DNA from 4 places in the Acidovorax sp. NN32 genome. Region 1 is predicted to be linked to each of the others. Evidence: predicted binding sites of a transcription regulator. Region 1 holds the regulator's gene; each other region holds the start of a gene.

Evidence for each region. Region 1 encodes sigma-54, which starts transcription at its own class of promoters, with help from an activator protein. Its sites were predicted from a motif close to TGGCANGNAANCTGCTTT; they were not measured.
Region 2: the regulator sigma-54 is predicted to act here: its motif matches at 2,956-2,973, upstream of ACT89O_RS19150 (transglutaminase family protein).
Region 3: the regulator sigma-54 is predicted to act here: its motif matches at 5,339-5,356, upstream of ACT89O_RS08020 (ANTAR domain-containing response regulator).
Region 4: the regulator sigma-54 is predicted to act here: its motif matches at 3,057-3,074, upstream of ACT89O_RS01300 (6-hydroxynicotinate reductase).

What each region holds. Positions count from the first base shown of each region.
Region 1 covers NZ_CP199679.1:4,902,261-4,909,349, reverse strand. Annotated here, with positions in the region: gene argS (arginine--tRNA ligase) at 1-1,207, shown strand, start outside; gene ACT89O_RS22715 (SPOR domain-containing protein) at 1,217-1,861, shown strand; gene ACT89O_RS22710 (thiol:disulfide interchange protein DsbA/DsbL) at 1,942-2,598, shown strand; gene lptA (lipopolysaccharide transport periplasmic protein LptA) at 2,707-3,360, shown strand; gene lptB (LPS export ABC transporter ATP-binding protein) at 3,372-4,169, shown strand; gene ACT89O_RS22695 (RNA polymerase factor sigma-54) at 4,258-5,847, shown strand; gene ACT89O_RS22690 (acyl-CoA thioesterase) at 5,915-6,397, shown strand; gene ACT89O_RS22685 (THUMP domain-containing class I SAM-dependent RNA methyltransferase) at 6,394-7,089, shown strand, end outside.
Region 2 covers NZ_CP199679.1:4,161,025-4,168,113, forward strand. Annotated here, with positions in the region: gene ACT89O_RS19135 (ABC transporter permease) at 1-445, shown strand, start outside; gene ACT89O_RS19140 (FAD-binding oxidoreductase) at 547-1,932, shown strand; gene ACT89O_RS19145 (alpha/beta fold hydrolase) at 2,104-2,826, opposite strand; gene ACT89O_RS19150 (transglutaminase family protein) at 2,986-6,483, shown strand; gene ACT89O_RS19155 (circularly permuted type 2 ATP-grasp protein) at 6,644-7,089, shown strand, end outside.
Region 3 covers NZ_CP199679.1:1,745,933-1,753,021, forward strand. Annotated here, with positions in the region: gene ACT89O_RS08000 (CBS domain-containing protein) at 442-882, shown strand; gene ACT89O_RS08005 (ABC transporter ATP-binding protein) at 1,114-1,953, opposite strand; gene ntrB (nitrate ABC transporter permease) at 1,950-2,900, opposite strand; gene ACT89O_RS08015 (CmpA/NrtA family ABC transporter substrate-binding protein) at 2,937-4,181, opposite strand; gene ACT89O_RS08020 (ANTAR domain-containing response regulator) at 4,701-5,327, opposite strand; gene ACT89O_RS08025 (branched-chain amino acid ABC transporter substrate-binding protein) at 5,533-6,699, shown strand; gene tsaD (tRNA (adenosine(37)-N6)-threonylcarbamoyltransferase complex transferase subunit TsaD) at 6,810-7,089, shown strand, end outside.
Region 4 covers NZ_CP199679.1:275,705-282,793, reverse strand. Annotated here, with positions in the region: gene ACT89O_RS01310 (amino acid synthesis family protein) at 1-438, opposite strand, end outside; gene ACT89O_RS01305 (UPF0280 family protein) at 460-1,380, opposite strand; gene ACT89O_RS01300 (6-hydroxynicotinate reductase) at 1,393-3,012, opposite strand; gene fdxA (ferredoxin FdxA) at 3,188-3,517, shown strand; gene ACT89O_RS01290 (ferredoxin--NADP reductase) at 3,594-4,370, shown strand; gene ACT89O_RS01285 (TetR/AcrR family transcriptional regulator) at 4,423-5,142, shown strand; gene ACT89O_RS01280 (amidohydrolase family protein) at 5,211-6,398, shown strand; gene ACT89O_RS01275 (outer membrane lipoprotein) at 6,464-7,089, opposite strand, start outside.

The DNA of each region.
Region 1 (7,089 bases):
TGGTGTGCAGATCGATACGCTGACCAAGAGCACGCAGCTGCGCGCCAAGGGCTTCAAGCCCGGCGACGACTGCTGGCCCACCGACAGCGACAACCCGCTGGCCAAGAACTTCTACAACGGTGACTACATCGCCGACATTGCCGAGGCCTTCAAGGCCAAGGCTACGGTGAAGGCCGACGACCGCGAGTTCACGGCCAACGGCGACGTAGAGGACTACGACAACATCCGCCAGTTCGCCGTGGCCTACCTGCGCAACGAGCAGGACAAGGACCTGCAGGCGTTCAACCTGCACTTTGACGAGTACTACCTGGAGTCCAGCCTGTACACCAGCGGCCGCGTCGAGGCCACGGTGAACAAGCTCGTCGCCAATGGCAAGACCTACGAGCAAGATGGCGCGCTGTGGCTGAAAAGCACGGACTACGGCGACGACAAGGACCGCGTCATGCGCAAGCAGGACGGCTCCTTCACCTACTTCGTGCCCGATGTGGCGTACCACATCGCCAAGTGGGAGCGTGGCTTCACGAAGGTCGTCAACATCCAGGGCACGGATCACCACGGCACCATTGCCCGCGTGCGCGCGGGCTTGCAAGCGGCCGACGTGGGCATTCCGCAGGGCTACCCCGACTATGTGCTGCACACGATGGTGCGTGTGGTCAAGGGCGGTGAAGAGGTCAAGATCAGCAAGCGCGCAGGCAGCTATGTCACGCTGCGCGACCTGATCGAATGGACCAGCAAGGACGCCGTGCGTTTCTTCTTGCTCTCCCGCAAGCCCGATACCGAGTACACCTTCGACGTGGACCTGGCCGTGGCGCAGAACAACGACAACCCCGTGTACTACGTGCAGTACGCGCATGCCCGCATCCAGTCGGTGCTGCGCGCGTGGCAAGAGGCTGGCGGTGGCAACGTGGCTTCGCTGCACGACGTTGATCTGTCGGCTCTCGAAGGCCCACAGGCCCAGGCGCTGATGCTGCAGCTGGCCAAGTACCCCGAAATGCTCACGGCTGCGGCCGACGGCGAAGCCCCGCACGATGTGACCTTCTACCTGCGCGACCTTGCCGCCAGCTACCACAGCTACTACGACGCCGAGCGCATCCTGGTGGATGACGAGGCCGTGAAGAATGCCCGCCTGGCGCTGGTCGCCGCCACCGCGCAGGTATTGCACAATGGCCTGGCCGTGCTGGGCGTGTCGGCTCCAGCCAGAATGTAAGCAGTCACTATGAAGAAACAACAGACGGGCGGGACCATCGTCGGCTTTATCGTTGGGGTCATCGTGGGCCTGGGCGCTGCCTTGGCTGTGGCGGTGTACGTGACCAAGGTGCCGGTGCCCTTCCTCAACAAGGGCAATGGCCGGGGCGTGGACATGGACGCCGCCGAGACCCAGAAGAACAAGAACTGGGATCCCAATTCGCCTTTGTATGGCAAGAACCCGGCTCGCCCGGCAGCCCCGCCCGCTGTGGCTGCCTCGGCGCCCACCCCGGCCGCGCCGGATGCTCGGGCTGTGGCATCGGCGCCTGCACCCAAGCCCGCTGCCAGCAAGCCCGAGGCCAAGGCTGAAACCAAGCCCGGCGCCGACCCGCTGGGCGATCTGGCCGTGGCCAAGGCTGCTGCCAAGGGCAATCTGGACCCGTTCGACTACTTTGTCCAGGCCGGGGCTTTCCGCACCCAGGCGGACGCCGATGCGCAGCGCGCCAAGCTGGCCATGCTGGGCTGGGAGGCCCGCGTGAGCGAGCGTGAGCAAAATGGCCGGGCGGTGTTCCGCGTGCGTGTGGGGCCGTTCACCAAACGCGACGACGCCGAGCAGCTCAAGGAGAAGCTCGATGGCGCCGGTCTGGAGTCGGCGCTGGTGCGCGTGCAGCGCTGACGCGCCAGACTTCGGGTGGCTGAACTTTTTGCGGGGGCATGGCTCACATCCCCCAGACCTGTAACAGGAGAGTCTTTGTCATGAAACGCCGTGAGTTTTCTTTGTCCGCCGCCTCGGCGGTTGCCGCTTCCGCCCTGACGTTGCCAGTGGCCACCCCCGCGCTGGCTCAGGCCCGCCAGTTCAAGGAGGGCAAGGACTTCCGGCGGCTGGACAAGCCGGTAGCGCCCGACGCGCCTGCGGGCAAGGTCGATGTGATCGAGTTCTTCTGGTACAGCTGCCCCCACTGCAACGCCTTTGAACCCGCGCTCGACGCCTGGGTCAAGGCCGCCCCCAAGGACCTCTCCGTCCGTCGTATGCCCGTGGCCTTCAACGCGAGCTTTGTGCCCCAGCAAAAGTTGTACTACGCCCTGGAAGGCATGGGCAAGCTCGAAGCCCTGCACGCCAAGGTGTTCCGCGCCATCCATGTGGAAAAGCAGAAGCTGGCCAAGGACGACGAAATTTTTGCCTGGGTGGCCCAACAGGGTGTGGACGCCACCAAGTTCAAGGAAATCTACACCTCGTTCAGCGTGTCCAACCAAGTTCGCCGTGCTTCGCAACTGCAGGACGCCTACGGTGTGGAGGGCGTGCCCTCGATGGGTGTGGCGGGCAAGTTCTACACCGATGGCACCATGGCGGGCAGCATGCAAAACGTGCTGCAGGTGGTGGAACATTTGGCGACAGTGGCCCGCAAAGGCTGACGGTTTTCGCCCGGCCGCCGGTTCCCATTGGCAAAAGCCCGCACATGCGGGCTTTTTTCATGGAGGAACGCGACGGGGTGGCTACAATGATTGCAAGATTCGTGCCCTATGAACCATCGCCTCCTTCCGATCCTCCTGCTCGCGGCCCTGGCCTGCACCTTCGGTGTGGCCCATGCCGAAAAGGCCGACCGCGCCAAGCCCATGAACATCGAGGCGGACGCTTTGCGCCACGATGAGCTCAAGCAAACCAGCGTGTTCTCTGGCCGCGTGGTCATGACCAAGGGCTCCATCGTGCTGCGTGGCGCGCGGCTGGATGTGCGTCAGGATGCCGATGGCTACCAGTACGGTGTGGTCACGGCAGAGCCTGGCAAGCGCGCCTTCTTCCGGCAAAAGCGCGACACCCTGCCGGGAGCACCCGACGAGTTCATCGAAGGCGAGAGCGAAGTCATCGAGTACGACGGCAAGGCCGACAACGTGCGCTTCATCACCCGTGCCGAGTTGCGCCGCTACCGGGGCGCTGTGCTCAGCGACGAGATCACCGGCGCCGTGATTGTCTACAACAACCTGACCGACGTGTTCTCCGTGGACGGAAAGCGCACCGCCACCAACGCTGCGGGCGATGCCCCCGCGCCGGGCAGCCGCGTGCGCGCCGTGCTGGCCCCCAAAGATCCACCGCCCGCTGCGGCGGCCCCCGAGGCGGCGTCCCCGGCCTCAGCCCCGGCGCTGCGCCCCAGCAACAGCCTTGGCGGCGGCGCCAAGTGAGTGGGCCCGCTGTGAGTACCGGTCCTGACACTCAGGCGGGCAGCCGCCTGGGGCCTGATTCCCAGGCGGGCAGCCGCCTGGAGGTGCAGCACCTGGCGAAGTCTTATGGCAGCCGCAAGGTCGTCAAGGACGTTTCGCTGGTCGTGCAAAAAGGTGAGGTCGTGGGGCTGCTCGGCCCCAACGGCGCGGGCAAGACCACCTCGTTCTACATGATCGTGGGCCTGGTGCGCAGCGACGAGGGAGACATCCGCATCGACGGCCAATCGGTGGCCCACATGCCCATCCACCGGCGCTCGCGCCTGGGCCTGTCGTACCTGCCTCAGGAAGCCTCGATCTTTCGCAAACTCACGGTCGAAGAGAACGTGCGCGCCGTGCTGGAACTGCAGCGTGGTGATGACGGTCAGCCGCTCTCGCGCGACGCCATCGAGGAGCGCCTGACGGCCCTGCTCCAGGAGCTGCGCGTGGACCACCTGCGCGCCTCGCCCGCCATGGCCCTGTCCGGCGGCGAGCGCCGCCGCGTCGAGATTGCCCGGGCCCTGGCCACACAACCGCGTTTCATCCTGCTGGACGAGCCCTTTGCCGGCATCGACCCCATTGCCGTGATCGAGATCCAGCGCATCATCGGCTTCCTGAAGGCGCGGGGCATCGGCGTGCTCATCACCGACCACAATGTGCGCGAAACCCTGGGCATCTGCGACCACGCCTTCATCATCAGCGATGGCCGCGTGCTCGCGCAGGGCACGCCGTCCGAGATCGTGGACAACGCCGAGGTACGACGTGTTTACCTTGGCGAACACTTCAGGATGTAGACATGGCCCCCACGCTTGTCACTTCGTGTACTGCGCTGCCCCCCGAAGGGGCCTTCACGCCTTGGGGCGGCCCGGCGGCGCTCAATCAATGAAGCCTGGACTCTCGCTGCGCGTCTCGCAGCATCTTGCATTGACCCCCCAGCTTCAGCAGTCCATTCGGCTGCTGCAGTTGTCCACGCTCGAACTCTCGCAGGAAGTCGAGCAGATGCTCGACGAAAACCCGTTCCTCGAACGCAATGCCGACGAAGCTCCGCGCGAGGAGTTTGGCCTGGAAGCCGCCGACACGCCCGCGCAGCCCGATGAGTACAGCGCCGATGATGCTATATTTTCAGGAGCTAGCAGCGCAAGCAGCACAAGCGCTGAAGGCCAAAATGATGCTGAAACGCCGAGTGCTGGCGCTGACGAGCCTGACTGGAGCGGTGACGGCACGGTAGAAATGGCGCCCAACGACGCGGAGTGGGGCGGGGATGCGCCCGCCCGCAACCGCAACGACTCCGAAGGCGACGAGGCCGACGCCACCGAGCTGGCCCGTTCGCATGAATCGCTGACCGCCTTTTTGCACCGTCAGGCACTGGCGCTGCGCTTGTCAGAGATTGACCGCGCAGCGCTGCGTTTTCTCATTGAATCGCTCAACGACGACGGCTACCTCGAAGAGTCGCTGGAAGAGCTGGCTATCAGCCTGGCCGGGCCGGACGACCTGGAGCAGATTGAAGAGCTGGTGCACCGCTTCACCGTGGCCCAGCGCCTGCTGCAAAGCCTGGAGCCCACCGGCGTGGGCGCGCGCAACCTGGCCGAATGCCTGACGCTGCAGCTCACGGCGCTGGCTGCCGACGAGGACAGCGATGCTGACCCCGACACGGTGCAGACCGCGCTGCGCATTTGTCAGCAGCCGCTGGAGATGCTGGCCCGCCGCGACATCCGCCGCCTGACGCAGCTGTGTGGCGACGGCGAAGAGCGCACTCGCGCCGCCATGGCGCTGATCGCTCGCCTGGAGCCCCGCCCCGGCCGTCGCTTTGCCGACGTGGAGCGCAACATCATCATTCCCGATGTCATCGTGCGCAAAGCCGGGCGTGCCAATGGACGCGATGGCCAGCACAACTTCATCGTCAGCCTCAACCCCGATGTGATGCCGCGCCTGCGCGTGCACGACATCTATGCTGGCGCCCTGCGCGGCCACAAGGGCGGCGAGGGTCACCAGGGCATGCAGCAGCGCCTGCAGGAGGCGCGCTGGTTCATCAAGAACATCCAGCAGCGCTTTGACACCATCCTGCGCGTCTCGCGCGCCATCGTGGAGCGGCAAAAAAGCTTCTTCACCCACGGCGAGTTGGCCATGCGCCCGCTGGTGCTGCGCGACATCGCCGACGAACTGGGCCTGCACGAATCCACCATCAGCCGCGTGACCACCGCCAAATACATGGCTACGCCAATTGGCACGTATGAGCTGAAGTACTTCTTTGGCTCCGGCCTTGGCACCGAGACCGGCGGCAACGCATCTAGCACCGCCGTGCGCGCCCTCATCAAGCAGTTTGTGGCCGCAGAAAGCCCCGCCAAGCCGCTGTCCGACAGCCAGATCGCTGAGATGCTCAAGGAACAGGGCATCGAGTGCGCACGCCGCACCGTGGCCAAGTACCGCGAAGCGCTCAAGATCGCGCCGGCCAACCTGCGCAAGGCGCTGTAGGTACCCCGGTTGGGGGCGCATGGCTCGCCCTGTTTGAATTTTTCGTTTTTCTATCCGCCACCCCACCATGGCCCGCATCGTCTTCGACCTCCCCCCGCACTTCGGCTTTGCCACCGAGCTGCAGATCTACATCAGCCACGTCAACCAGGGCGGGCACCTGGACAACGCGCAACTGCTGAGCCTGGTCTCTGAAGCGCGGGTGCGCTTCTTCCAGTCGCTGGGCTACCCCGAGGCCGACGTGGGCGGGCTGTCCATCGTGGTCGGCGACATCGTGGCGCAGTACAAGTCCGAAGGTTTCCATGGCGAGACCATGCGCGTGGAGATGGCGCCTGCGGACTTCAACCGCTATGGGTTTGACCTGGTCTTTTGCATGACCGAGAAGACCTCAGGCCGCGAGGTGGCGCGCGGCAAGATCGGCATCGTCTTCATCGGCAAGGCCGACCGCAAGGTGGCGCCGATCCCCGAATCCATCCGCCAATTGCTGCTGGCCCGCGCGGGAACGCCGGATTCCCACGCATTGTCTGAGCGCGTATCCTCCCCATCGACATGAACCAACTCCAACTTTTTCTCCCCTGCGCCGCTGGTGTGGAGGGCTTTCTGGCCGACGAGGTGCATGGCATCACCGGCCTCACGGGGCAAGACCTGCTGGTCGGCCGCGGCGGCGTGCTGCTGCGCGCCTCGTGGCGCGAGGCGCTGCTGCTCAACCTGCACAGCCGCCTGGCCCAGCGCGTGCTGGTGCAGCTGGCGCACCGCCCGTACCGCTCCGAGAACGATCTCTATGCCATGGCCAGCGACGTGGCCTGGGAAATCTGGTTCACCACGCGCCAGACCTTCAAGGTCGAGGTGACGGCCCAGCACAGCCCGCTGCAGAGCCTCAACTTCGCAGGTCTCAAGGTCAAAGACGCAGTGGCCGACCGCTTTCGCGCCAAAAGCGGCGTGCGGCCCGACGTGAACACCCAGTGGCCCGATGTGCGCATCCACCTGCACCTGACCACCGACGAGGCCACGATCTACATCGACACCTCGGGCGAGCCGCTGTTCAAACGCGGCTGGCGCGAGGACAAGGGCGATGCGCCACTGAAAGAAACCCTGGCCGCCGCCATGATCGCCGCCAGCGGCTGGGACCCGCATGGCGACAACCCCCAGCCGCTGTACGACCCCTGCTGCGGCAGCGGCACCATCGTGATCGAGGCCGCGCAGATCGCCTGCCGCATCCCGGCGGGCATGCTGCGGCGTTTTGCG
Region 2 (7,089 bases), 740 kb from region 1:
CTGGGTGAAGGACCCGACCGCGTCCATGGTGATCTGCGCCGCACTGGTCGCCCTGTTCCCCATCATCAGCAACACCACGCTGGGTTTGCGCAGCGTGGAGCCTGACCTGCAAAGCTACTTCCAGCTCAACCGCGCCACGCGGCTGCAGACGCTGCTGCGCCTGCGCATCCCGAGCGCGCTGCCCTACTTTTTTGGCGGGCTGCGCATTTCCAGCGGCCTGGCGCTCATCGGCGCCGTGGTGGCGGAGTTTGTGGCGGGCACCGGGGGCCAGGGTGCGGGGCTGGCGTACCAGATTCTGCAGGCCGGCTTTCAGCTCAACATCCCGCGCATGTTTGCTGCACTGCTGCTGATTTCGCTCACTGGCGTCGCCTTGTTCGTGCTGATGGCCTGGCTCACCCGTGTCGCCCTGGGCGGCTGGCACGCCAGCGAAACGTCGCACGACTAGCCCTTTCAACCCCATCGCCAACACACTGCGCGCAGCCACTGGCGCGCGGCAAGGGCTTCCTTTTGCCCAAAACGGCCACCAGCGGCCAAGGAGATACCGACATGACCACCACCGCCCATCAACTGCCCGACCTGCTGCCCGACCTCGACTGGATTGCTGACCCGCTGCGCGTGGGCCGCCTCTCACAGGACTTTGCCTGGTTCAGCCCCGTGCTCAAACGCGACCTGGCGGGCAAGCGCGGCGACATCGCCGTGCGCCCGCGCACCGAAGCAGAAATCCGGCAGGTGGTGGCCGCCTGCGCCAGTGCGGGCATTCCCCTCACCGTGCGCGGTAGCGGCACCGGCAACTACGGCCAGAGCACGCCACTGCACGGCGGCGTGATCCTGGACCTGTCGGGCTACAACGCATTTGGCTGGGTGCGCGGCGGTGTGGGCCGCGCGCAGTCGGGCATCCGGCTGGCAGACTTTGATGCGCAGGCCAAGCCCCATGGGCAAGAGCTGCGCTGGCTGCCCAGCACCTACCGCAGCGCCACGCTGGGCGGGCTGTTTGGCGGCGGCTTTGGGGGGGCAGGCTCCATCAACCACGGCCCGCTGGCCGCGCCTGGCAACGTGCTGGCCGTGCGTGCGATGACGGTGGAGCCCGAACCGCAGATCATCGAACTGCACGGCCCCGAAGCCATGCTGCTGCACCACACCTACGGCACCAACGGCATCGTGCTGGAGCTGGAAGTAGCCCTGGCCCCTGCCGTGGAGTGGACCGAATGCATCGCTACCTTCGACAAGTTTGACGACGCGCTGGAATTTGCCGACCGCTTTGGCAGCGCCCCCGGGCTGGAGAAAAAAGAGGTGTGTTTTCTGGCCGCACCCATCCCGCAATACTTCACCAGCCTGGCCGAGCACTTGCCCGCCGACCAGCACGCGGTGCTGATGCTGGTAGCCCCGCACTCCGAAGCCGGCATGCGCGATATGGTGGCTCAGCACGGCGGCCAGATTACCTACCGCAAGACCGCCGACGAAGTGGCCGGCAGCCACAAGACGCTGCTCGAATACACCTGGAACCACACCACCCTGCACGCCCTCAAGGTGGACAAGGGCCTGACTTACATCCAGAGCGGCTTCAACCCCATGCACCGCCTCAAGCAGGTGAAGGCGCTGGAGGCAGCGCTGAAGGGCGAGGTCATGATGCACCTGGAGTTCTTGCGCACCAAGGAAGGCGCCTTCAACTGCAGCGGCCTGCAGATCATCCGCTACACCACCGAAGAACGCCTGAACCAGATCATGCAGATCTACCGCGACCACGGCGTGCAGATCAACAACCCGCACGTGTACATCGTAGAAGACGGCAAGCAGAACCACCTGGACCCGGCCGTGGTGGGCATGAAGCGCCGCTTCGACCCGCAGGGCCTGCTCAACCCCGGCAAACTGCGCAGCTGGTATGCGGAAACACAACTGGCGCCCGAGACAAAGCCAGCGCGACAAACTGCCTGAGAGCGCCTCACAAACTTCCCTGGCGTCGTTGTCCCACCTTGCCGTACTCCTTGTACGGCCTGAGGCCGAACGCCTAGGGATGGCCGCTTCGCTGAGTTTTTTGAGCCGCTCTAAGTCCATCCCGCCCACCACTGCGCCCTCGTCCACAAGGCGAGAGGAAGGAAGCTCAGGTCAGATCCATCCGCTGCGCGCCAACCACTGCACCAGCAGCCGTGTCACCGTTTCAGGTTGCTCCATGGTCAGCATGTGGCCGCTGTCCGGCAAGAGGTGGTGCTCAGCACCGGGCACCAGCGCCGCAATCTCAGCCGAACATTCGGGCGGCGTGAGCTGGTCAGCCTCGCCGCATACCACCAGCACCGGGCAGGCCACGCCGGGCAGGTGCTGGCGGGCATCGGGCCGATGGATGACGGCGCGGTTCTGGCGAACCAGGTGGGAGGCGCCTGCGTCCAGCACAAAGTCGAGATAGGCCTGCACCAGCTCAGGCCGCGTGGCGTTGTCAGGATGAAAGGCAAAGGCCACGTTGGGCTCGATCACTTCGCGCAGGCGGCCTTGTTCAAAGAGTTCGATAGCGGCTTCGCGCAGCGCCCGCATATCCGGCGTCTCGGGCCGCGCGGTGGTGCCCAGCAGCGCCAGCCCTGCCACACGCTGCGGCGCCTGGCGCGCGGCTTCCATGGCGATCATGCCGCCCATCGACGCACCGGCCAGCACCAGTGGCCCCGCGTGTTGTGCCAGCAGGCGTGCGGCAAAGTCTTCGATGCGGTGCAGGTTCACATCCTGGTGGGCGGTGGCGACCTCGGGGCGCAGCGCGGCGGGCAGCAGCGGCAGCACGCCGCGCCACATGCGTTCATCGGCGGCCAGGCCGGGGAGGAGCAGCAGTTGGGGGGATTGGGACATGGGTGAATCAGGGCATCACCAAGTTGGTGCGCAGTCAGAAAAACAGGCGGCCCCGGCAGCGGGGTACGGACCGCACATTGTGAACAGCCGATGACCGCTTGTCACCGCCCCCGGAATAGTTGCCCGCGATGGCTCGGGACTTGCTAGCATGGCCTGCATATGCCCATCCACGCCGCGCTCCACCACGTCACGCATTACCAATACGACCGGCTGGTAGGCCTCGGGCCACAGACCATCCGATTGCGGCCCGCGCCCCACTGTCGCAGCAATGTGATTTCGTACTCGCTCAAGGTCGAGCCCGCGCAGCACTTCATCAACTGGCAGCAGGACCCGTTTGCCAACTACCAGGCGCGGCTGGTCTTCCCCGAGAAGACGCGCGAGTTCAAGGTCACGGTGGACCTGGTGGTGGAAATGGCGGTGTACAACCCCTTCGACTTCTTCCTGGAGCCCGAGGCCGAGAACATCCCGTTCAACTACAGCAGCGATGTGCAGCAGGAGCTGGCGCCCTACCTGGCTACCGACCCGATGACACCGCTGGTGCAGGCCTATCTGGACAAGGTGGACCGCAGCAAGCAGCGCACCATCGATTTCCTGGTCAAGCTCAACCAGCAGGTATCGCAAGACATCCGCTACCTGATCCGCATGGAACCCGGCGTGCAGACACCCGAGGAAACGCTGCAAAAAGCCAGTGGCTCGTGCCGCGACTCGGGCTGGCTGCTGGTGCAGCTGCTGCGCCACCTGGGCCTGGCGGCGCGGTTTGTGTCGGGCTACCTGATCCAGCTCACGCCCGACGTGAAGGCGCTCGATGGCCCCAGCGGCACCGACCACGACTTCACCGACCTGCACGCCTGGTGCGAGGTCTACCTGCCCGGCGCAGGCTGGATCGGCCTGGATGCCACCAGCGGCCTGATGGCGGGCGAGGGCCACATCCCGCTCGCTTGCACACCCCAGCCCTCGGGCGCCGCGCCGATTGAAGGCGGTGTGGACAAGGCCGAGGTGGAGTTCAGCCACGAGATGCGCGTGACGCGCATCTTTGAATCGCCCCGCGTGACCAAGCCCTACACCGAAGACCAGTGGCAGGCCGTGCTGGCGCTGGGCGAGCAGGTGGACGCCGACCTGGTGGCGGGCGACGTGCGGCTGACGATGGGCGGCGAGCCCACCTTTGTGGCCGTGGGCGACCGCGACGCGCCCGAGTGGAACACCGACGCGCTGGGCCCCACCAAACGCGGCTTTGCCACCGAACTCACGCACAAGCTGCGTGCCGAATATGGACAGGGCGGCTTCCTGCACTTTGGCCAGGGCAAGTGGTACCCGGGTGAGCAGCTGCCGCGCTGGGCGCTGTCCATCTGCTGGCGCGCCGACGGCCAGCCCGCGTGGCAGAACCCCGCGCTTTTTGCTGACGAACGCAACCCCTCGCACTACACCAGCGCCGACGCCGAGCGTTTTGTGCGCCACCTCACGCGCAAGCTGGGCGTGACGGACCGCTACATCCAGCCCGGTTACGAAGACACCTTCTACTACCTGTGGCGCGAGCGGCGCCTGCCGGTCAATGTGGACCCGTTTGATGCGCGCCTGGACGATGAGCTGGAGCGCGCACGCCTGCGCCGCGTGTTCGAGCAAAAGCTCGACAGCGTGGTGGGCTATGTGCTGCCGCTGCAGGCAGGCGAAGGCGCGGGCACGCTGGCGGGCAGCGTGTGGAGTACCGGGCCGTGGTTCTTCCGCGACGACCGCATGCTGCTCATCCCCGGCGATTCGCCCATGGGCTACCGCCTGCCGCTGGACGCCCTGCCCTGGGTGAAGGCATCGGACACCGAGCACCTGATCCCGCAAGACCCGACCGCGCCCCAGAGCCCGCTCGCCGCTGCCACCACGCTGCGGGCGCGATATTCCGTGCCAGCAGGCCCGGTCACTGGCGACCGCGACCTGCCCTACCTGGCAGGCGCCACCGCACCGGGCGAGGCACGCCGCATGGCGCAAGGCACTGCGGGCGGCGACCACGCGCGCCAGGCAGGGCAGCCCGACCCCCATGCGGGCGTGCAGCCCCCGGGCAAGTTCCAGTCGGCCGCAGGCCTGTCACGCACCGCCCTGTGCGTGGAGGTGCGCGACCCGCGCCGCGCCAGCGGCCCCAAGGCCGAGAAGGTGGGCGAAAAGTACGGCGTGCTCTATGTCTTCATGCCGCCGCTGTCGCGCCTCCATGATTATCTGGACCTGCTGGCCGCCATCGAAGCCACGGCCGAAGAGCTGGGCATGAAGATCGTGCTCGAAGGCTACCCGCCCCCGCGCGACGCACGCCTGAAGGTGCTGGCGGTCACGCCCGACCCGGGCGTGATCGAGGTGAACATCCACCCCGCCAGCCACTGGAAGGAGCTGGTGCAGCACACCGAGTTTTTGTACCAGGCCGCGTGGGAGACGCGCCTGTCGGCCGAGAAGTTCATGACCGATGGGCGCCACACCGGCACCGGTGGCGGCAACCACTTTGTGATGGGCGGCGCCACACCGGCCGACTCGCCGTTCTTGCGCAAGCCCGAGTTGCTGGCCAGCCTGCTGCTGTACTGGCACAACCACCCCAGCCTGAGCTACCTGTTCAGCGGCCTGTTCATCGGCCCCACCAGCCAGTCGCCGCGCGTGGACGAGGCGCGCAACGACCAGCTGTATGAGCTGGAGATTGCACTGCGCGAGATCGAAACCAACCGCGCAACCTATGGCCAGGACATGCCGCCCTGGCTGGTGGATCGCACACTGCGCAACATCCTGGTGGACGTGACGGGCAACACGCACCGCAGCGAGTTTTCCATCGACAAGATGTTCTCGCCCGACAGCAGCACCGGCCGGCTGGGCCTGCTGGAGTTGCGCGCGTTCGAGATGCCGCCCCACGCCCACATGAGCGTGGTGCAGCAGCTGCTGCTGCGCGCCCTGATCGCCCGCTTCTGGAAGGCGCCCTACCGCGCGCCCGCCGCCCGCTGGGGCACCGAGCTGCACGACCGCTGGATGCTGCCCACCTTCATCCAGCAGGACATGCACGACGTGGTGGCCGAGATGAACGCCGCAGGCTACGCGTTTGACGCGGCCTGGTTTGCACCGCAGTTCGAGTTCCGCTTCCCCATGGTCGGCACCGTCCAATCGATGGGTGTGGAGCTGACCCTGCGCAACGCGCTGGAGCCCTGGCATGTGATGGGCGAGGAAGGCTCCGCCGGGGGCACCGTGCGCTATGTGGACTCGTCGCTGGAGCGCATCGAGGTGCGCGTGACGGGCATGAACGAAAGCCGCCATGTGGTCACCGTCAACGGCCAGCCGCTGCCGCTGCAAAGCACCGGCACCACCGGCGAGTTTGTGGCCGGTGTGCGCTACAAGGCCTGGAACCCGCCCTCGGCCCTGCACCCGACCATTGGCGCCCATGCGCCACTCACGTTCGACATCGTGGACACCTGGATGAACCGCTCGCTGGGCGGCTGCCAGTACCACGTGGCGCACCCGGGCGGGCGCAATTACGACACCTTCCCGGTCAACGCGTACGAGGCCGAAAGCCGCCGCCTGGCGCGCTTCTCGCGCATGGGCCACACGCCGGGCAAGCTGGCGGTGCCGCCTGCGACGATTGAACTGCCGGGCAGCCGGGAGTTTCCGTTCACACTGGATCTGCGGCGAAAGATGCGGAGGTAGAGAAGCCCCCCTTGAGTCGCTGCGCGCCTTCCGCCCAGGGGGACGACGCCCTTGCTGCAGGGCGGCCCTTGCTTGGCGTCTCTGGCATCGGCCCCGCCAGTTTCGACGGTGCGGGTTACCCGCAGAGTGTTGTCGACCAAATGCCCGAAAATCGAGCGCAGTGAACCACCTCAACGACAGCCTCCCCACCCCCGACCCTTCTGACAGCGCAGCCCAGTTGGCGGCTGCACTGGCGCCTGCTGCGGCGGCCGGGCATTTTGACGAGTTGCGGGGTGCCAGCGTGGCGGACGCCCCCGGCGCTGCCACTGCATCAACCACTCCCAAATCAATAGCAAACAAGCCAGATATCACTAGCGCCTGGGGCCAATTCTTTGATCAATTAGGGCCCGAGGGCTTCCAGGACCTGGACCGGCGCATGCAGAGCCTGCAGCGCCAGGTGCGCGACAACGGCATCACCTACAACGTCTATGCCGACGCCGACGGCCCGCAGCGGCCCTGGTCGGTGGACCTGTTTCCGCTGATCCTCTCGCAGGGCGACTGGGCACACATCGAGCGCGGCGTGCTGCAACGCGCGCGCCTGCTCAACCGCGTGATGGCCGACGTGTA
Region 3 (7,089 bases), 2.2 Mb from region 1:
GCGGGTTCGGCTCATCGATGGGATGAACTGTACGCCGCAGGTGGATGAAGAAAAACCAGCTGGTCGCAAACTAACTGTTCCAGTTTTGGAAACAATCTGGACGCTTGTTTCCTGCCTGTGGCCGATGAGAAGAATCTCAGGCCCGCAGCCGGTCGCAAGCGATCGATCCGAGGCAAGAAGGGTGGGCGTTGATTCCTTTGGAAGTGCGTTGGACATGGGCTGTATCGTGCCCGCCCGGCGCTGCGGCGTCGTCTCGTCGCCGTTTCGGTTCTTTTCAGTTTGTTTCGGGTTCGGCCGAATGCAACAGGGTCGAAACATATGCATCGCTGTTGCCACACCGGGCCCAAAAGGGGGATAAATCGGGCTTGCGCGGCTTGCGCCCGTTGGGCTTATGGGCTGAAATCTCTCTGTACCTGTTCCAGGTGTTACGAGGGAGGTTCCATGACCGTAGTCGCCAAAATTCTTCAGTCCAAACCGGACGCCACTGTCCACACCATTGCGCCCACGGCGTCGGTGTTCGATGCGCTCAAGCTCATGGCCGACAAGGGCATCGGCGCCCTGGTGGTTACCGAGGGGGATGCCATCGTGGGCATCTTCACAGAGCGCGATTACGCGCGAAAGATCGCCCTGCTGGGCCGCACGTCAGCCGCCACGCTGGCGCGCGATGTGATGACCACCTCGGTACGCTTTGTGCGGCCCGAGCAGACCAGCGAGCAGTGCATGCAGATCATGAGTACCGGCCGTCTGCGCCACCTGCCCGTGGTGGACAACAACGGCAAACTCGTGGGCATGATCTCGATCGGGGACTTGGTCAAGGACATCATCTCCGAGCAGAAATTCATCATTGAACAGCTGGAGCAGTACATCACTGGTAGCCATTAGAGGACAACCCCCTGAGGCGCTGCGCGCCTTCCCCCTTCTCTCGAATTGCTTCGCAATTCGGGAAGGGGGACGCACCCAGCGCGGCGGGGCGGCCCTTGCGCGGGTGCACTGGTCTGGGAAAGCGAGCTTGCGGAGGCTTTGCCCTTGGCGCACACCAAAAAAAAGGGCTCTGACCGTATCTGGTTAGAGCCCTTCTTGCTTCGAGTACATGGGTCGCCGCCGCCCGTTGACTCAAGCGGCTTTTTCTACGTGCCCTTGACGCGTGTAGAGGAAGTCGATCACCGCCTTGCGGTAGTGCACGTACTGGGGGTCTTCGGCCAGCTCCACGCGTTTGCGGGGGCGGGGCAGGTCTACCGACAGCACCTCGCCAATGGTGGCTGCGGGGCCGTTGGTCATCATCACGATCTTGTCGGACAGCAGCACGGCTTCGTCCACGTCGTGGGTCACCATGACCACCGTGCTCTGGGTGCGCGCCACGATCTCCAGCAGCTCGTCCTGCAGTTTGGCGCGGGTGAGGGCGTCCAGCGCGCCAAAGGGCTCGTCCATCAGCAGCACCTGGGGCTCCATCGACAGCGCCCGGGCAATGCCCACGCGCTGCTTCATGCCGCCAGAGATTTCACCGGGGCGTTTTTGTCCAGCGGGCGTGAGGCCCACCAGGGCCAGTGCGGCGTCGGTGCGGGCCTTGAGCTGGGCTTTGGTTTCCTTGGCGCCAAACACGCGCTCCACGGCCAGGTAGACGTTGTCGAAGCAGGTGAGCCAGGGCAGCAGCGAGTGGTTCTGGAACACCACGGCGCGCTCGGGGCCGGGGCCCTTGATCTCCTTGTTGGCACACAGCAGTGCACCGTTGGTGGGCGTGGTCAGCCCGGCGATCAGATTCAAGAGCGTGGACTTGCCGCAGCCCGAGTGGCCGATCAGCGCCACGAACTCGCCCTTGGCAATCGTCAGGTTGATGTCGCGCAGCGCGGGGAACAGGCCCTTGGCCGTCTTGAAGGTCTGCTCGACGCCGTGGACTTCGATGAACTTGGTGCTCATGGAGGGGTGTGTGGATGCTGCCGTGGTGGTCGTGTTCATGCTTTCACCTCTTCAAACGTAAATGCGGTGGCCAGCTTGATGAGCGCAAACTCCAGCACCAGCCCGACGATGCCGATCACGAAGATCGCGATGATGATGTTCTTGACGTTGAGGTTGTTCCACTCGTCCCACACCCAGAAGCCGATGCCCACGCCGCCGGTCAGCATCTCGGCAGCTACGATCACCAGCCATGCGGTGCCCACGGCCAGGCGCACGCCGGTCAGCATGTAGGGCAGCACGGCGGGGAAGAGGATCTTGGTGGCGATCTTCCATTCGCTCAGGTTCAGCACGCGGGCCACGTTCATGTAGTCCTGCGGCACGCGCTGCACGCCCACGGCGGTGTTGATGATCATGGGCCAGATGGAGCAGATGAAGATGGTCCAGATGGCGGCGGGGTTGGCGCCCTTGAAGACCAGCAGGCCAATGGGCAGCCAGGCCAGCGGCGACACCGGCCGCAGCAGGCTGATGAGCGGGTTGAACATGCGCGACAGGAAGTTGAACCGCCCGATCACGAAGCCCGCCGGAATGCCCACCAGCGCCGCCATGCCAAAGCCCACGGCCACGCGCTCCAGCGACATCAGCACGTTCCAGCCCACGCCCTGGTCATTGGGGCCATTGCGGTAGAACGGGTTGCTGAAGATTTCCAGCGCCTGCTTCCACGTCTCCACCGGGCTGGGGATGCTGCCGCCCGTGGTGGTGGATACCACCGCCCACAGACCGATGAGCAGGCCCAGGCCACAGAGCGGCGGCAGCACCGCCATCCAGAAACTGCGCGACAGGGCCGCCCAGTCGCGACTGGCAGGGGCGGGGCTCGCCGTTGTTTCGGATTTGGACTGTTTTTGGCTTCTGCCGCTTGCTGGTGAAGCGCTGATAGCTACATTATTCATAGCGTTCTGTGCAGCCACGGGGGCTGCATCCAACGGGGAGTGAAAGACGGCACTGACCATGGTGTTCTCCTTGGCAGGGTGGGCGGGGCAGGGCGCTTACGCCTTGATCTTGAAGCTGTCGGCGTACTTGGCGGGGTCTTTGCCGTCCCACACCACGCCGTCCATGAGCTTGGCGGTGCGCATCGGGTCCTTGGGCACGTTGATCTTCATGGCGCTGGCAACCGACTTGTACAGGTCCACCTGGTTGATCTCTTTGGCCACGGCCAGGTAATCGGGGTGGCTCTTGATCAAACCCCAGCGCTTGTGCTGCGTCAGGAACCACATGCCGTCCGACAGGTAGGGGAAGTTCACCGCGCCGTCGTTGAAGAATTTCATGTGGTTGGGATCGTCCCAGGTCTTGCCCATGCCGTTCTGGTAGCGGCCCAGGATGCGCTGGTTGATGGCGTCCACGCTGGTGTTGATGTAGGACTTCTGGGCCACCGTTTCGGCCATCTTCATCTTGTTGGACAGGCTGGCGTCAATCCACTGGCTGGCTTCCAGCACGGCCATCATCACGGCGCGGGTGGTGTTGGGGTTCTTCTTGACGAAATCGGCCGAGGTGCCCAGCACCTTCTCGGGGTGGTCCTTCCAGATGTCCTGGGTGGTGTTGGCGGTCACTCCGATGCCATCCATGATGGCGCGGTGGTTCCAGGGTTCGCCCACGCAGAATCCATCCATGTTGCCCACGCGCATGTTGGCCACCATCTGGGGTGGCGGCACGGTGATCAGCTTGGCGCCCGACAGCGGGTTGATGCCGGCGGCGGCCAACCAGTAGTGCATCCACATCGCGTGGGTGCCGGTCGGGAAGGTGCCTGCGAAGGTGTACTCGCGCTTGTTGGCGGCCATGAACTTGGCCAGGGACGGGCCATCCACTGCGCCCTTGTCGGCCAGTGCCTTGGACAGCGTGATCGCCTGGCCGTTGTTGTTCAGGCTCATCAGCACGGCCATGTCCTTCTTGGGGCCGGCCGTGCCCATGTGCACGCCGTACACCAGGCCATACAGCACGTGGGCAAAGTCGAGTTCGCCATTCACCAGCTTGTCGCGCACACCGGCCCACGACGCTTCCTTGGTGGGGATGATGGTCACGCCATACTTCTTGTCAAAGCCCAGCACCGAGGCCATCACCACGCTGGCGCAGTCGGTCAGCGGGATGAAGCCAATCTTGACTTCCTTTTTCTCGGGGGCGTCCGAGCCCTGGGCGTGCACCAGGGCGCGCAGGGCGGGGCTCACGCCCACGGCGCCCACGGTAGCTGCCTGCAGCACGGTGCGGCGGTTGAGGCTGGTTTTCAACAGATCGGTCATGGGGCGGTTCCTCGGTGCGTTAGAAAACAAAAAAGGCGTCCTCTCCTGGCCGGGTTGCATGCGCAAACGGGCTCGGAGAGGGACGCCTTTGTCCATGGCAAAGCCCATTGGGGGGCCTTGTGTCAGCACCGGCCCGCCATTGGGTCAGTGCTGTCAGTGGTGGGACCGTCTTTGGTCTTGCCAGGGTTAATGCAAGCAGCGTGCCAGCCTTTTTCATACCGGCTTTGCTCCAATACAGCGCATGATCTGCTACCAAATTAGTAGCTGCTTGTGCTTATTTATCAAGCGGTAGCGGCCAGTTTGGCTTGAAAATTTGCGATGATGGTGCGCGCGCCGAGTGCTGCACTGCATTTGTGCGGCGCACCATTTGGGGAGAAGCCGGTGGACCCGGGCGCGACCCAGGCGAGGGATGCCAAGCAAGGGCCGCCCCGCTGCGAGGGCATCGTCCCCCTTCCCGAATTGCGCAGCGATTCGAGAGAAGGGGGAAGGCGCACAGCGCCTCAGGGGGAAGTCACCTATTCAACCCAGCAGATCCATCACATCGAGCATGCGCTGGGCCACGTCCACCAGCTTGAGGCCCTTGTCCATGGCGGTCTTGCGCAGTTTCTCGTACGCGGCTTGTTCGCTCAGGCCCTGGCGCTGCATGAGCAGGCCCTTGGCGCGGTCGATGGTCTTGCGGTCTTTCAGTTCGGTCTTGGCGTCGGCCAGTTCGGCACGCAGGGCCTGTTCGTGCTGGAAGCGCGCCATGGCCACGTCCAGGATGGGGCGGATGCGCTGGGGGGCCAGGCCCGCCACGATGTAGGCTGACACGCCCGCCGCCACCGCGTCCTTCACGTGCGAGGTGTCCTCGTCGTTGGTGAACATCACGATGGGGCGGCGCTCGTCGCGCGTGGCCATCACCACATGTTCGAGCGCGTCGCGCGCCTCGCTTTCGGCGTCCACGATGATGAGGTCGGGCTGCAGCTGGGCGATGCGCTCGCTCAGGAAGACATCGGCAGGCAGGGTGGCCACCAGGTTGAAGTTGTTCTCCAGCAACCCAATGCGCAGCGCACGCGACCGTTCCGCCTGAAGTACGGCGTGTTCGTCGGCGGGGTCGGCGACTGCCAGATCCGGGGCAACCACCACGATGCGCAGAGACTCGTTCATACCCAGGAGCATAAGCAATTTTTACGCCACAAAATGGTGCATCGAAGCGGTGCGTTCCGGGGCTGAAGGCTGGCAGCAGGTTGCGGCAGCTTCCAAGGCCTGAAACTTGCTAATAGTTTGTCGATGGGCAGGGCATACCCGATAGCAGCTACCCGGTCGCATCGCATATACATCTGGTCACATTGACCCATTCAAGAGGATTTGCATGAACAAGCACATTGACCGGCGGCGTATCTCTGCCGGCTTGGCCCTGACCACCGTGGCGGTATCCGCGCTGCTGGTGCTGACAGGCTGCAGCAAGGTGCCCGACACCATCAAGATCGGCGTGGCCCAGCCCCTCTCCGGCCCCTTGGGCGCGCTGGGGCAGGATTTGCTCAACGGCGTCAACCTGGCCGTGGCGGAACTGAACAAGGGTGGCTACACCGTGGACGGCAAGCGTGTGACGCTGGAGGTGGTGTCGGTGGACGACAAGGCCGACGCCGCCACCGGCAAGACCGTGGCGCAGCAGCTGGTGGACTCGGGCGTGGTGGCGGTGATCGGGCACCTGAATTCGGGGGTGAGCATTGAGACGGCTCCGATTTACGCCGCCAAGGACATCGCCCAGATCGCCATCTCCACCAACCCCAAGTTCACGCAACTCGGCTTCCCAACCACCTTCCGCATGGTGGCCAATGACACCTTGCAGGCGCGCGCTATCGGCTCGTTTGCCGCCACACAGCTGGGTGCCGCCCGCTACGCTGCGCTGGACGATGGCACGCCCTACGGCAAGGGCCTGGCCGACGGTGCTGCCGAGCAGCTCAAGGCTGAAAAGAAGGAAGTGGTGGTGCGCAAGTCGTTTGACGACAAGACGGTGGCTTTCGATGAACTGGCTGGCGAGCTGAAGGCCGCCAAGGTCGAGGTCATCGTGTCCACCCTCAACGACTTTCAGGCCCTGGCTCTGCTCGAAGCCCTGCGCAAGGTTGACCACACCAAGGTCAGCCTGCTGGGCGGGGACACCATCAAGACCACCGACATGACCAAGGCCATGGGCATGGTCGAAGGCGTCTACGCCACATCGCCCGTACTGGAAGCCAAGGAGTTCACCACCGGCAAGCCCTTCCTTGAAAAGTACATCGAGGCCTACAAGAAGCCCCCGGCCTATGGCGGCCACTACAGCTACGACAGCACCTATGTGCTGTCAGCCGCCATCCAGAAGGCCAAGTCGGCCGATCCGAAAGCGATCACCAAGGCCATGCACAGCATCAACGGCTATGCGCCCGTGATCGGCACCATGACCTGGGACGACAAGGGCGAACAGCGCTACGGCGCCGTGGGCGTGTATGAACTGCGCAGCGGAAGCTGGGAACTGCGCATGCGTTCGGACCGCTGGTAAGCAAGCCGCCGCGTCGGCAAGCGCCATCCATCCGCACAACCCCTGCTGGCGACTGCCAGCAGGGGTTTTTGCATCCGACCCTGAACGGGGCCGGGTTTTACACTCGGGGCATGAGTTTGCTGATCCTCGGTATTGAATCTTCGTGCGACGAAACGGGCGTGGCATTGGTCCGTTCCACGGGCAATGCCGTGCCCACGTTGCTGTCGCACGCGCTGCACAGCCAGATTGAGATGCACCAGGCCTACGGTGGCGTGGTGCCCGAGCTGGCCAGCCGTGACCACATCCGCCGCGTGTTGCCGTTGGCCACGCAGGTGCTGACCGAGTCCGGCCAGTCGCTGGCCGATGTGGACGTGGTGGCCTACACCCGCGGGCCGGGCCTGGCCGGTGCGC
Region 4 (7,089 bases), 690 kb from region 1:
GGGGCCGCCCACCTTCTTGGTGGAAGGCACGATGGACAGTGCATTGGCGGGTTGCCCGGTCTTCTCTTCGGCAAGGCCTTTGGCGTAGGCGTTGCGGTCGCCCTTCCAGCCCAGCAGCTCGCGCATGGCATAACCACCAGGCACATGCCACAGCGCACCGTGCTCCAGCTCGCCAGCTGCCCCCACGATGGCGCCCTTGCCATAGGTCTCGATGCGCTCGGCGGGCACAGCCATGGCCTTGAGCAGGCGCTGGGCCATGTCCAGCCCCACGTCCTGCAGGGCATCCATCATGGGGAGGATGTCGGGTTCGTACCGGCCCGCAAACGGGTTGGTCAGCACCGCGCCGATGGCACCACGCAGCAGCGGCACCTCAGCCACCGGCCCGAATTCGTGCCGGATTTCCTCAAGATGGGTGAAAACGCGTCGTATCTGGATCATTTTGGAGACCTGTGCAATTCGTTAAGCAAATACTGAACCAACTTCCGATTTCATCACCGCTTGTGGGGACCACACAGCACCGGCCAGGGCTTGCGGTGCTGCGGTCGCCAGAAACTGCCCCTGGCACGCCAGCAGCGCAAACCACAGCAGGCCGCTGGACTGCAATTCTTGCGCTTTTTGCAACCCCTGCTGCAAAGCCCGGCGAACCTGCTCTTCGGGCAAGTCAGGCACATCCACGGTGACAGGAATGGCACCCAGGTCACTGTCGTCCCGCACCAGCCACGCAGGCATGCGACCAATGCGCGCGTCCTGCACATTGACCGCATTGGCCACAATGGTCGCTGCCGCATCGGCCTGCGCGGCCGTGCGCGCCAGCACCGTGACGCTGTCCGCAATGCCCAGCGACTGGCTGCGCCCGCGCCACCCACTGGTGGCCACACCGCGCACCGGCATGGCGCTGTCGATGCGGATCTGCCCATCCAGCACCAAACCGTTGCGCAACTGTGCAGCGTTGAGTGCAGCGATATCAGCGTACACCCCCACCGTGACCGACTGGCCCGGCGCCAGGTGCAGCGCAATGTCGCCCCCATTGTTGACCCAGGCCCGGTCTATGCCCTGCTGGTCGTAGCACGCCAGAGTTTCCTGGGCCACCGCACCCGCCACCGCAGCCATCGACGTGATGAAGCCTGCGCGGTAGGGGCTGCAGGCCGCCCACATGCGACGCGCCACCACGCCCTGCAGCGTGCAGTGCGCACCCACCGGCGCCCGCAGGCCTGGGAGTTCACTCACCAGCTCCTGCAGCAGCCCTTCAAAACGTTGCCAGGCGCGCTCGTGCGCGTGGGTCACGGCGTCGTGCGCCCCTTCGGCCTGAAGGATGAGGTCCATCGGGCCATGCTGGAAGTGCCAGCGGCCGTCGGAAAGGAGTTTGCGGCAAGCGTTCACAGCGCGGCTCACTCAGCCTAGCAGGGGTGGGCGGCCCAGCGGCCACGGATTGGCCGCAGGCAAGGTCTGCCACACGCGCGCCTGCGGCGCACCGTCGTTGTGCCACGCACCGCGCTCCAGCACTTCGCGCAGGCTGCGAATTTGTTCGGTGTGCCCGCCCAGCGCTTCGTAGTCCGCGCGGCGCATGCTGAACTCGATGGGCGCCACGATGGCGGGGGTGGGCACGGTGCCAAAGCTGTTGTCCGGCATGCGCAGCACGTCGGCCATCACGGTGATACCGCCGCCCGGCCACACATAGGCCGGTGCGCCGCCACAGGTCACATTGACCAGCGCATTCTTGATGGAACGGGTGAGCAGCACCGGGTTTTCGGTAACACCTGCGCGCAGGCTGCCGCCCGCACCGCCGAGGAACAGCACAGACGCCAGCGAAGGCTCACAGTTTTCGCCGATGCGGTCCACGATGCGGCGCACCTCGACGGGCATCTCGGCTTCCACCGGATTCAGTTGCTCGTCCAGCACGTACCAGGATGCGTGCTCCCCCGTGGTGGAGGTCATCAAGAGGCGCAACCCCTGCCAGGCGACGGATTCGTCCCAGCCCTCGATGATGGACAGCGGGTCGGCAATGTCGGTGCCACCCCAGCCGGTGCCCGGGTTCGCCACCTGAAAATAGCGGCCCGGCGTGGACTTGCGCCCGCGCATCTGGATGCCCGAGGGCTTCATGTCCAGACAGCGACCCGCCTGATGCTCGGTGAGCACGCCGGTGATGTGGTCGTCCACCACCACCACCTCGTCGGCATGGCCGAAGAACTGGCGCGCAAAGATACCAATGGCCGCCGAACCGCAGCCCACGCGCATGCGCTGCTCGGCCACACCGTTGACGATGGGTGCGCGCCCGGCCTGGATCACCAGCTGCGAGCCGCCGTCGATGGTGAACTCCACGGCCTGCTTGTTGCCCAGCGCCTGCATCATCTCAGCGGTGATGCGGCCTTCCTTCTTGGTACCACCCGTGAGGTGGTGCACGCCGCCGAGCGACAGCATCTGTGAGCCGTATTCCGCCGTGGTCACGTGGCCCACCACCTCGCCCTTGCAACGCACGTTGGCCTGCTCGGAGCCGAGGAAGCGATCGGTGTCGATCTTCACCTTGAAGCTGCAGTAGCTGAAGATGCCCTCAGTGACCACCGTGACCATGTCCACACCATCGGTTTGGGAACCCACGATGAAGGGCGCTGGCTTGTAGTCGGGGTAGGTGGTGGACGAGCCCACGCCCGTCACGAACACCTCTTCAGACAGCAGCAGGTCGCCGTTCCATGCGGGTTCTGAAGCCACTGCGGTCTCTGCGTCTTCTGCAGCCGGGGCGCGGCCCGCAAACGGCACCAGCGTGGCCTCGCCCGCCTCCAGGGTCTTGCGCAGCAGCACCACCGGGTCCAGCCGCACAAGCACGCCTGCGTGGTTGGCATAACGGTCGCAGGCCCCTGCGCGGCCTTCGGAAATCTGGCACAGCACCGGACACGCATTGCACTCGACCTTGGCAGCGTTCATGCGCTCGTTGCGGGGCCGGGCGCGCTCGAGCACCTGCGGCAGATCCGGCGCATCCATGCCAGGTAGCCCGTCGGTCTTGGTGTGTTCAGTCATCGTGGCGGCCCATTCATTGCATTGTGGCAAGTGCTTGTACGCGCATTGCATTTTGTGTAGCATTCACTTAACTTAAATGTTGTGAACACTACATTCGATGTCAATGTAGCGGAATCAATCAGACTCTGCAATGGTGTTTTTGCGCCCCCAAAAATGGTGCATGAGGAGCCCCAAAATGACGCACGTTGTGACAGACGCCTGCATTCGGTGCAAGTACACCGACTGCGTCGATGTGTGCCCCGTGGACTGCTTCAAGGAGGGGCCGGAATACCTGGTCATTGACCCGGGCGAATGCATCGACTGCGCGGTGTGCATTCCGGAGTGCCCGGCCAACGCCATCTATGCCGAAGACGACCTGCCCGAGGGCATGGAAATCTTCCTGCAGTTCAACAAAAAGCTGGCGCCCACGCTGCCCACAATCACCAAAAGAAAAGCGGCTTTGCCAGATGCGGAACAATGGAGGGTTGTGAGCCACAAGCTTTCAGGCCTGAACATTGCGCTGTAGAGCGCTTGGGGCCCTGAATCTGAGCCAGCTTCAGCCAGATTTCTTATTTGTTTCCAACTTTTCCATCTAACGCACCATGAGCGCCTTTCTTGACGAACGCGTCCTGACGGTCCACCACTGGACGGACCGCCTTTTCTCCTTCACCACCACGCGCGACACCGCGCTGCGCTTCTCCAACGGCCATTTCACGATGATTGGCCTGCGCGGCGAAAACGGCAAACCCCTGCTGCGCGCCTATAGCATCGTGAGCCCCAACTACGAAGAGCACCTGGAGTTCCTGTCCATCAAGGTGCCCGACGGCCCGCTGACCTCGCGCCTGCAGCACATCAAGGTGGGTGACACCATCGTGGTCGGCAAGAAGCCCACGGGCACCCTGCTGATCGACTACCTGCTGCCCGCCAAGCGCCTGTACATGCTGTCCACCGGCACGGGCGTGGCCCCGTTCCTGAGCCTGATCCGCGACCCCGAGACTTATGAGAAATTCGAGGAAGTCATCCTGGTGCACGGCGTGCGCGAGGTGAAGGAGCTGGCCTACCACGACTACATCACGCAGGAGCTGCCGCAGCACGAGTTCCTGGGCGAGATGGTCACCAAGCAGCTCAAGTACTACCCCACCGTGACGCGCGAGCCCTTCAAGCACCAGGGCCGTGTGACCACCGTCATCGAAAACGGCCAGCTGGCGCGCGACCTGGGCCTGCCCGCGCTCAACCCCGTGGAAGACCGCGTGATGATCTGCGGCAGCCCCGAGATGCTGCGCGACCTCAAGCACATGATGGAAGAGCGTGGCTTCAAGGAAGGCAACACCACGAAGCCTGGCGACTTCGTGATCGAACGCGCGTTCGCAGAGCAGTGATCCCCCGGCGGCCCCCCTTACCGGGGGCCCGCCTCATCCACCAGGACCCGCCATGTCTGCCACTCCCACCAAGACCCGGACCGCGTCCCCCCGCGCCGCCTCTGCCCGCAAGACGGGCGTGCGCGAGCAGGCCGCACAGACCACGCGCGACAACATCCTGAAGGCGGCGACCAAGGTGTTCGCCCGCTACGGCTACGAAGGCGGCAGCGTGGAGAAGATCTCCAAGGCGGCCAAGTCGTTCGACCGGATGATTTACTACTACTTTGGCAGCAAGGAAGGCCTGTTCATCGAGGTGCTGGAGGAAACCTACCGGCGCATGAACGATGCGGAGTCCAAGCTGGACCTGGACACCGCCAAGCCGGTGGAGGCGCTGCAGGCGGTGATCCGCTTTGTGGTGGGCTACTACCGCAAGAACCCCGAGTTCATCACGCTGCTCAACACTGAGAACCTGCACAAGGGCAAGCACATCTCCAAGTCGATGCGCGCCCGTGAATACTCGTCGCCCGCCATCGAGGTGATCCGCCGCGTGCTCGAAAGCGGCCAGACGCAGGGGCTGTTCCGCAAGGATGTGTCGGCGCGCGATGTGTACCTGCTGATTGCCGCCACGGGCTACTTCTACATGTCCAACCGGCACACGCTGTCGGCCTTTCTGGGCGAAGACCTGGAGACGCCCGACGCGCTGGCGCACTGGGAATCGTTTGTCATCGACAGCGTGCTGCGCACTGTGGCGCCCGGCCCCAGTCTGCCCAAGGGCAGGGTCGCAGCGGCCTGAATCAACTAGAGATTTTTCCCTGCGGGGTGCCGCGTGGTGCCCCGCCCACCACCCCACGAGGAGAATCCATGGCAGAAGCAGCAGCAGGCGGCAAATCGGGCAAGGTCGTCATCCAGAACATCGGTCTTTTGTTGTCGGGCGACCTGGACCGCCCCATCCTCGACGCCGACACCATCGTGGTGAATGACGGACTCATCGTGGCCGTGGGCCGCTACAAGGACTGCGACACCGGCCACGCCAACACCGTGATCGACGCACGCCAGACCTGCGTGGCGCCGGGCCTGATCGACAGCCATGTGCACCCCGTGTTTGGCGACTGGACGCCACGCCAGAACCAGATCGGCTGGATCGACTCGACCATGAACGGCGGCGTGACCACCATGGTGTCGGCCGGCGAAGTGCACCTGCCCGGCCGCCCCAAGGACATCGTGGGCCTGAAGGCGCTGGCCATCACGGCGCAGCGCTCGTTCGACAACTTCCGCCCCGGCGGCGTGAAGGTGATTGCAGGCGCCCCGGTGATCGAGAAAGGCATGACCGAGCAGGACTTCAAGGACCTGGCCGACGCGGGCGTGACGCTGCTGGGCGAAGTGGGCCTGGGCTCCGTCAAGGCCGGCTACGAGGCCCAGCAGATGGTGGCGTGGGCGCGCAAGCACGGCATCCAGAGCACCATCCACACGGGCGGCCCGTCCATCCCGGGCTCGGGGCTGATCGACAAGGACGTGGTGCTGGAGGCCGACGCCGACGTGATCGGCCACATCAACGGCGGCCACACCTCGCTGCCCTGGCAGCACGTGTGCGAGCTGTGCGAGAAGTCGTCCCGCGCGATCGAGCTGGTGCACAACGGCAACGAGAAGATCGCCATCCAGGCCGCGCGCGCGGCCATCGAGCTCAAGTGCCCGCACCGCGTGATTTTGGGCACCGACGGCCCGGCTGGCTCGGGCGTGCAGCCCCTGGGCATGCTGCGCATGATTGCGCTGATATCGAGCTTTGCCGACATCCCCGCCGAGCTGGTGTTCTGCTTTGCCACGGGCAACACGGCGCGCATCCGCAACCTGAACTGCGGCCTCATCGAGGTAGGCCGCGCGGCCGACTTCGTCTTCATGGACCGCGCCCAGCACACCGCCGGCGCCACGCTGCTCGAAAGCGTACAGCTGGGCGACATCCCGGGCATCGGCATGGTGATGATCGACGGCCTGGTGCGCTGCGGGCGCAGCCGCAATACACCACCCGCGACCGAGATCCCGGTGGTGCTGTAGCCCACGCTCATCCCACAAAAAAGCCCGCAATCAGCGGGCTTTCTGTTGGGAGAGGTGCGGTCGAATCAATACGTGTCCGCCACTCGCACCGCGCCGGGCTGTGCACGCGGGTAAGGTTCTTCAGCGCGCATGGCGGCGCCATCGTCCACGCGGAAGCCTTTGCCCTGCAGCACGACGGGCGTGCTCACGGCGGTGGGCTGTGCGCGGGTGAAGCGGCGCACCGAGCCGTCTTCCATACGCACCGCGATCTGGTAGACCGTCTGCGTGCGCGTGCGCTCTTCCACCTTGTGGCCCACGTAGCCGCCGCCCACGGCGCCCAGCACAGTGGCGGCCGTACGGCCCGAGCCCTTGCCCACCTGGTTGCCCACCACGGCCCCCAACACACCGCCCGCCACCGCCCCTACGCCTGTGGCCGGGGCCGCCTGCTGCACGGCTTGCACCGACTCGACGCGGCCACAGGTGGCACACAGGGGGGCCTGTGCGGCAGTGCGCAGCGGTGGCTGCTGCTGTGGCTGGTATTGCTGCGGGGGCTGCCCGGCATAACCTTGCGAAGCTGCGGGCGGTTGATTTGCTACATTATTGGTAGCAATATTTCTATTACCAATAAGCGCTGGCGCCGGTTTTTTTTGCAAATTCTCAGCTCTTGGCACTCCTGGCGCAGGCTGCGCCGTCATGGCCAAGGGTTGCGCGT